One region of the Clostridium gasigenes genome, then DNA from elsewhere that is predicted to be linked to it. Evidence: riboswitches for the same ligand, from Rfam matches in the RefSeq annotation. Region 1 holds a riboswitch; the other holds the start of a gene.
What was found. Region 1 has a riboswitch for lysine ahead of J1C67_RS11005 (alanine dehydrogenase). Riboswitches for the same ligand answer to the same signal wherever they lie in the genome.
Positions count from the first base shown of each region.

Region 1 (4,527 bases):
CTTTATAATATGCATAATGTTTATCTGTTGTATTTTTATATCCACAATAAAACCTCTTAGCAATTATATTAATTAAGGGATCAGACATACCATTTAAAAATGCATAATTAACATTATCTTCAATATGATGTCTTCCATGATGATGTTTATCAAGTAATAAATGACTTCTCCCCAAAAAAATTACTAATCTTGTATTTGATCCATGGCAAAGATAGTGAGCAACCTCAGCTACCGATGATAATATACTAAAATATAATATGATATATAAAATTATCCTATTAATATTAAATATACTCATTACTATTGAAACAATTATTAAAAACCCCGAAAGCCAAATCTTTGAACCTGATTCATTGAAATAGACCAATAAAAGATTGTTTTTTTTGTAGAGAGGTGTTTTATGATGCAAATGAAAACTTGCTATTAGTGGGCCTGCTACGGATTTGTAATTTTCATTATTATCCATATACATATGTACTAATCCATTTATAAAGTCAGTAAGAAAATACGCTACAACAAATGAAAATATTTGCCACCAAATACCTATATTAATAGGTATAACCACATATGCTATAATAATTTGAAGTGAAATATTTACCGTAGAAATAAATTTTCCAAACAACTTATAAATTCTTTTATCCTCATAAAGCTCCATAGCCGCTATAAATTGTTTTTGTTTTAATTCAGTATTATTCGTCATTTTTAAATCCATTCCTTTGCCTTTATATTATAAACACCTTTTAACTCGCTTTAAAATTGAATAATGTGTATTATATTGTAGTTGCAATTGGCGCTAAATCTATATTATCCAAATCTAATTCTAGAATTTCTTCTGGTGTGCTCCATTTTCTATTTTGAATTATGCTTGTTTCTTTATGAGTAAGTATTCCATTATATGCAGTTAAGCTTCTTCTCAAAAATCCATCTTTTCTACAAGCTTCTCTTACTCCTTTATTTGCAATAGCTCTTATATGAGGTAGTACACTTGCAGCATATGCTATTGATGTAGTATGCGCCGCAGCTCCTGGTATATTATCTACTCCATAGTGAATTATTCCATCTACTTCATAAACAGGATCTTCATGAGTTGTAGGTCTATATGTTTCAATTGCCCCACCTACATCTGCACTTATATCAACTATTACTGAACCTCTTTTCATTAATGAAAGCATTTCTCTAGTTATTAAATTATCTTCTCTATGCTTTGGCCACTTAACACAATTTACTACTAAATCTGTTGTAGGTAAAAGTGCTTTTATATTTGATTGATTAGAAAACATTGTTCTCACATTAGCTGGATATATTTCATGACAACTTCTCATAGTTGCTATACTTCTAGCCATAACTGTTACCTGTGCTCCAAGTGATGACAATATTTGTATAGCTCCTTTTCCAACTATTCCAGCTCCAAGAACTATAACATTTGCGCCTGGTGCCCCTGCTATTCCACTAATTAATTGACCTTTTCCACCATTACTATTTAATAAGTACTGCACGCCCATTAATGCACCTAATTTCCCAGCTACTTCGCAGTTAGGTGACCCATATCTATGTGTATCTTCTGCAGTAAACGCTATAACTTTATTTCTTAATAATGCATCTACCTCTTCTCTATTTGAAGCTGGATGTATACATGCAAACAGTATTTGTCCACTTCTTAATAAATGGTATTCTTCTTCGAAAAATTCTTTAACCTTTAATACCATATCACATTTACCATATATATCTTCTCTATTATCTATAATTTTAGCACCTATTCTTGCATATTCCTCATCATTAAAGCCAGCTATATACCCTGCATTTTTCTGAACTAACACCTCATGTCCATCATTTATTAATTCTTCTGCCTCTACCGGTGTTACTATTACTCTTGATTCTCCACACTTAATTTCTTTTAATACGCCTATTATCATCTTATATGTCCCCCTTAATTTTTATATAGTTTCTTTGCTTAGATATTTTTTAAAAACAACAAATTAATGTTTTAGTCTATTTTTTAAATACCTAATGCTTTTAATAAAAATTTTTAGACATGTCTTTATAAATTATTTGTCATCGTAAGATAATTAACAGACTCAAAATCAAGAATACTAGTCTATTATTTATTTGCAGATTACTTATGTAAATCCTTTATACTTTTACTCAAAAAAAGCCTTAAGTACCGTGACTTAAAGCTTGAAGTATAAATACTTCAATATATATCAAATATACAAATTTATTAAACAATAGCGCGCCACAATTAATTGTGACAATTATATAGTTTTTATCCATATAATCAGAAAATAGCCTTAAAGCATGGACTATAAACTTCGTCGATAATTCCTTTTCTAGTAAATCTTAGCTGCTTAGCTCTTTACTAGTACTTTTAACACCAATCATCTATCTTATCTAAATCTTCTAGTTCATTATATGTTGTATTTCATAATATAGCAAACATAAGTTTTCCTATATTTGAATCAAGTAAAAAGCTATCAATTCCCTTCTTAATTTCCTTCTTAATTCTCTTTATCAATATCGTAGAATAAATATAACTAAATACCTTTCATTTTTTTCTATATATTATATAATATATAGGGAAATATATTTTAGGGGAGGCTAAATTTTTATGAATAATGAATTAACAGAAGAAAATATAAAAAAATTAAGAGAAGAATTGGAATATAGATTAACAGTAAAAAGGGCTGAAATATCAAAGGAAAAATTAGTAGCTGCTGCACATGGCGATAGATCAGAAAACGCAGAATATAAAGAAGCTTGCGCAAACTATAGAGAAAATGATAATAGAATTCAATATTTAATGACTATGATTTCAACAGCAACTCTAATAGATGATACGCATTTAAATAAATTAACATTAGGAATTAATAGTAAAGCTAAAATTAAATTTATAGAGGATGACTACGAAACTATTGTTACACTAGTAACTACTATGGATTTAGACCCTCAAAATATGTGTATAAGTATAGAGTCTGATTTAGGAAAAGCATTATCCGGCAAAAAAGTTAGAGCTAAGGTTGAAGTTGATGCTCCCGGAGAAAAATATAATATAGAAATATTAGAAATTTTATAAGAATATATTACTTTTAAATAATAATCCACGATAGAATTCTATCGTGGATTTCATTTAATTTTAATTTTATTCTATCCTTATAATTACTATCTTATCAGCTATTAGTGCTCCATCAAAACTTTCTCCCCAAACATCTAACCTGTCTCCATTTTTCATATCATCTATAGAAGTTGATTTTATAGACCTTACTTCTCCTGCTGAAGTTATAACTTTAATAATATAATTTGTATCATCCTGTACTTTTATTTTCACCTTAATATCTGATGAAACGGAAATAGTAGACTCCCCACTTTCGAAATTATCTATACGGTTAATTATTATTACATCATTTTCATACTCTTTAAAGCAACCTTCTATATCAGATTTTTCTTCTGGAATTTGAATATCATCTTTTGATTTATTGTCTGTAGTCTTCTTATTTCTTTTATCCTCTGTATGAGTTATAGTAGACTCTTCTTTATTTATGATTGGTTTTTGTATAACAATTATTTCCGCTACTATCTTACCCTCCACCTCTTTTCCCCAAATAGATAAAGTAGATTTTTTTTCTATACTACTTACTGAGTCCGTATATTCATTATATTCAGCAGTCATTTTATTTTCTTTACTTTTCATTGTATTTAAATATATCTTTGTATTTTCATTAACTTTTACATTTAATTTTTCCATTAATGAAGTGTCTACATTGCTATCTACAATCATACCATCATACATATTTATAATATTATCATCATAACTAATAAAAGCTCCTATATAATCGGCCCTTGATTCTGGTATAACATCTCCTCCGATTACTTCTTGCTCAAATTTTGTTATTCCAAGCATATTTCCAAATTCATACTTTGCAACAGTAAATCCACTTACTAAAAATAAAACTGTTAGTATTATTGTACCTATATATATTTTTTTATTAGTTACTAATACTTTAGCAACTATTTTATAGCATAAATATCCTATTACTCCACCTAATGTATTTAAAATAATATCATCAATATCAGAACTTCCTATTGCTAATACATATTGTAAAGACTCAAGCACTAAGCTAAATACAAATGCCATACAGGCTACTGGCAATATATTCTTAGCCTTTTTAAATATTAAAGGCAATAAATATCCTAGTGGAATAAATATTATTATGTTACCAAATAAATTAGATATAGCCCATGCCCATCCCATACCGGATGCATTTTCAAAGAAATCCGCCCATAGCTTAAATGGAATTAAATTTAAGCTTGTAAAACTAACTGACTTTTTTGAAAATATATCTATAAATCCATGATATTTAAATACAACTATCTTAAATATTATTGCAATATATGCTACAAAAATACATATAATTATAAATTTTGATATACTCTTATACTTTGACTTCTGCTCCATTCTAATCACTCCCACTTATAATTTTATGTAATACTTTCATTTATTATACCAACGCTGGGTTACCCTTATAAAAAAAA
Region 1 covers NZ_CP071376.1:2,357,307-2,361,833, reverse strand. The annotation lists gene J1C67_RS11010 (fatty acid desaturase CarF family protein) at 1-712, opposite strand, end outside; gene J1C67_RS11005 (alanine dehydrogenase) at 771-1,913, opposite strand; lysine riboswitch at 2,219-2,390, opposite strand; gene J1C67_RS11000 (GreA/GreB family elongation factor) at 2,606-3,070, shown strand; gene J1C67_RS10995 (VanZ family protein) at 3,137-4,450, opposite strand.

Region 2 (4,527 bases), 540 kb from region 1:
CACCAGAAATAGTTAGGAAAATAAGAAAAGAGTATCCTGAATTTCCTATTATTGCAACAGGTGGACCAACTGAAGAATCTGTAATGGAAACTATAGAAGCCGGTGCAAATGCAATAACGTACACGCCACCAGCAGCAGGTGAGATTATGGGTGAACTTATGGACAAATATAGAGGAATTTAATATTTATTTTACAACGGCTTAGTAATGTTAAGAGTGATGAAACTGTGGAATTAAAACCGCAATTTTATCACTTTTTTATTAATTAATATATGTGTATCTACAATAATAAAAAAATTTAATATATACAAAGAATTATATGTAATCGTATAAGTTGATTTTTATATTAATTTAACGAACCAATAAATAAAAAATAACATATTAATATATATATATAGAAAGAAGGTATTGATATGTGTGGAATAACTGGTTTTGTTAATTTTAATAACAATATAGGAAAAGAAGAAAATATATTGAAAAATATGACTAATACATTAGCTTATAGAGGACCAAATGCAGAAGGGTATTTTGTGTCTAACAATGTTATGCTTGGACATAGGAGACTTGTAGTTGTTGACCCTGAAGGTGGAAAACAACCAATGAAAAAAACTGTAAATAATAAAGAATATATTATTGTATATAATGGGGAGCTATATAACACAGAAGATTTGCGCAAGGAGTTATTAGAAGATGGATTTAGGTTTGAATCATATTCAGATACAGAAGTTTTGTTAACATCATATATTAAATGGGGTTATGATTGTGTATCTAAACTTAATGGTATATTTGCTTTTGCAATATATGATAAAAAAGATAATAGGGTTTTCTTAGCTAGAGATGCAATGGGAGTTAAACCTTTATTTTATACAATTAAGAATGGCAACTTCATATTTGGATCAGAAATTAAAAGTTTATTAGCGCACCCAAAAGTAGATGCAGAAATTGATAAAGATGGATTAACAGAATTATTTGCTTTAGGACCAGCTGTATCTCCAGGAAGTGGACTTTATAAAAATATAAAAGAAGTTCCTCCAGCTCATTATGTAGTTATAACTAAAGAAAATATACTGGAAAAAGAGTATTGGAAACTGATTGCTAAAGATTTTACTGAAAGTGAAGATGATGCAGTAGAACATGTTAGAGAGTTATTAACGGATGCTATTAAAAGACAACTAGTAGGTGACGTGCCATTATGTACATTCTTATCGGGTGGGTTAGATTCATCAGCTATTTCTGCAATTGCAGCAGAGGAATATAAAAAGAAAAATAAACAGTTAACAACTTATTGTATTGATTATGAAGATAATGATAAATATTTTGAAAGCTCATTGTATGAACCAACATCGGATAAATATTGGGCTAGAAAAATGTCTAGATTTCTAAATACAGATCATAGAAATGTTGTTTTAAAGCAAAAAGATTTAGTAGATTATTTAAAAGAAGCAACAATAGGTAGAGATATGCCGGGTATGGCTGATGTAGATTCATCATTATACTTATTTTGTAAAGAGGTTAAGAAAGATTTTGTTGTGGCGCTATCTGGAGAATGTGCAGATGAATTATTTGGAGGATACCCATGGTTTACTAATAAAGAATTAATAAATGCTAAGACATTTCCTTGGTCAAGATTTATAAATAATAGAAAAGATATTTTAAATCCATCACTTAAAGGTTTGAAAATAGAAGACTTTGCAAACGAAAAATATAATCAAACATTAAAATCAGTGCCTCATTTAGATGGCGAAAGCAAAACTGAATATAGAATGAGAGAATTATTTGCATTAAATTTAAAATGGTTTATGGTTAATCTTTTAAATAGAAAAGATAGAATGAGTATGGCAAATAGCCTAGAGGTTAGAGTTCCTTTTGCAGATATTAGATTGGTAGAATATGCTTTTAATATTCCTACAGATATAAAATTGTTAAATGGTAGGGAGAAGGGGCTATTAAGAAAGTCATTAGAAGGACTTTTACCAGAGGAAATAATTTATAGAAAGAAAAGCCCATTCCCAAAAACTCATAACCCAATATATACAGATATGGTATGTGGAGTAATGAATGGTATTTTGAAAGATTCAAATTCACCTATTTTAAGTATTATAGATGAAAAGAAAGTTAAAGAAATAGTAGATTCAAGGGGGAAAGCATATAAAACACCTTGGTTTGGACAATTAATGACTGGGCCACAATTAATAGCATATTTAATTCAAATTAACACCTGGTTAGAAGAATATAAAGTTAAGCTGGTTTAAAAACAAGGCATCTTCAAAAAAATTAAAGCCTAACTAAAATAAATTTAGTTAGGCTTTAATCCTATTATTAATTAAGTTATCTTAAAAAACTATAAATAATGCAATTTAAAAAAATGATTAAAGAAGTGGTTACCTATCCTAATAACTATACATATTATATAAAATGAAAATAAATTTTTAAAAACACAAAAGAAGAGGGTGGTTAATAGGTGAAATGGATTAAGCATAGATTAGAATATTCTCTGAAAAAATGGCAATCTATCTATATAACCTATAAAATATTATTCATTATAGCTATGTTAAGTTTTGGTTTAATAATATTTTCTGTATTTAATCCAGATTTAAAAAATGTTGATAATTTAGTTGCAATTAGAACCATATTTTCTTCTATAATAGGTTTCTTATTAGAAAATTGTAGTCAAAATAAGACGAATTGTAACGAAAAAGTTATGTTTTTTAGAAATTTAGTGGTTGGGATAATATCAATTACTATAACTATAGTAATAATGGTAGGTTATATCTATATAGTTGATATAGATAATGCATCAATGTTATTATTAAAAAACATTTTATTTTCTTGTATAGGCTTTTTAATTAGTGCAAGTAAAAATTGTGGAAAGTAAAACAATAAATGGATGCTGTTTCTAAGATAAAGATTGATTTTTCTGAAAATTATGGTATCATAAATTGTAAAGTATCATATAATAAGATTAAAAGATAATTACCAAGGTAGAGGTGCCATATTTAAAGAGTACTTATTAAGAGCTAGCAAGCTAAGACTAATAAGGAAAGGTAAAATGGCCGAAGAAATAAGTGTTGCAAAAACTTGTTTTTGGGTGTACATATAATATGTGTATGACTGTCACGTAAGTGAAGCGCTAGCGAGGTTTGCTAGGTTTAAATATTTTAATTCAAAGATAAATTCTATTTTATTAATTTTTAGAAAAATAGAACAAATTAAAATTTTAAGCAAAATGCATATAAGCCTTAAATAGTATCTACCACCATGGAATTATTCCATGGTGTTTTATTTTACAAAAAAATAAAGAATAAAAAATAAGGACTTAAGGCATCTTAAAAAATAACGACTTAAGATGATTAAAGTAAAAATTAGGAGGAAAAATCATGAAATTATTTGGGGCAATGGAATGTAAAGAAAATGATTTATACATAGGAGGTGTTAAAGCAGAGAGTTTAGCTAAGGAATTTGGAACACCTCTTTATGTTATGGATGAGCAATTGTTAATAGATACATGCAAAGGATACTACAGAAACTTTAAATGTGAAGAAGGAAATAGAGTAGCATTTGCAGGGAAAGCATTCCTTACAGTAGAAATGTGTAAGCTAATAAATAAAGAAGGGCTATATTTAGATATTGTTTCAGGTGGAGAATTATATACGGCTTATAAAGCTGGATTTCCACTAGAAAAGACTTATTTCCATGGTAACAACAAAACTTTGTCAGAAATGACTTTAGGAGTAGAACTTGGGGTTGGAAGATTTATTGTTGATAATTTATATGAAATGGAAGAGTTAAATAAAATAGCAAAATTAAATAATAAAATTCAAAAAATATATTTAAGATTAACACCGGGAATAGAAGCTCATACTCATGATTACATTAAAACAGGTCAAATAGATTCTAAATTTGGATTTGCGCCAGTTGGAGATACAATAATGAATGCGGTAAAGCATGCTTTATCTTTAGAAAATATAGAACTTGCAGGAGTTCACTGTCATATAGGGTCACAAATATTTGATTTAGAACCATTTGCAGATGCAGCAGAAGTAATGCTTGGATTTATAGATAATATAAGGAAAGAAACAGGTCATTTAATAACAGAATTAGATTTAGGTGGCGGGTTTGCAATTCATTATACTGATGAAGATGAGCCAAGAAGCACTGAAGAATATTGCCAAGTGATTATAAATAAAGTTAATGAAGTATGTGAAAAATTATCACTTGAAAAACCAATATTAACAATAGAGCCAGGTAGATCAATAGTTGGAAATGCAGGTATGACATTATATACAATTGGAGCTATTAAAGAAATAGAAGGTGTTAGAACTTATGTTGCAGTAGATGGTGGAATGACAGATAATATTAGACCAGCACTTTATAGTGCAAAATATGAAGCTTGTATTGCAAATAAAATGAATATGACATTAGATAAGAAGGTAACTATAGCAGGAAAATGTTGTGAATCAGGAGATATATTAATAAAAGATATAGAACTTCCAAAGGCTCAAGGTGGAGATATATTAGCAATAATGAC
Region 2 covers NZ_CP071376.1:1,813,193-1,817,719, forward strand. The annotation lists gene J1C67_RS08670 (beta/alpha barrel domain-containing protein) at 1-182, shown strand, start outside; gene asnB (asparagine synthase (glutamine-hydrolyzing)) at 413-2,251, shown strand; gene J1C67_RS08680 (hypothetical protein) at 2,461-2,874, shown strand; lysine riboswitch at 2,974-3,140, shown strand; gene lysA (diaminopimelate decarboxylase) at 3,377-4,527, shown strand, end outside.
Region 2: it holds a riboswitch for lysine, as region 1 does, so the genes downstream of both, lysA (diaminopimelate decarboxylase) here and J1C67_RS11005 (alanine dehydrogenase) in region 1, are expected to answer to the same signal.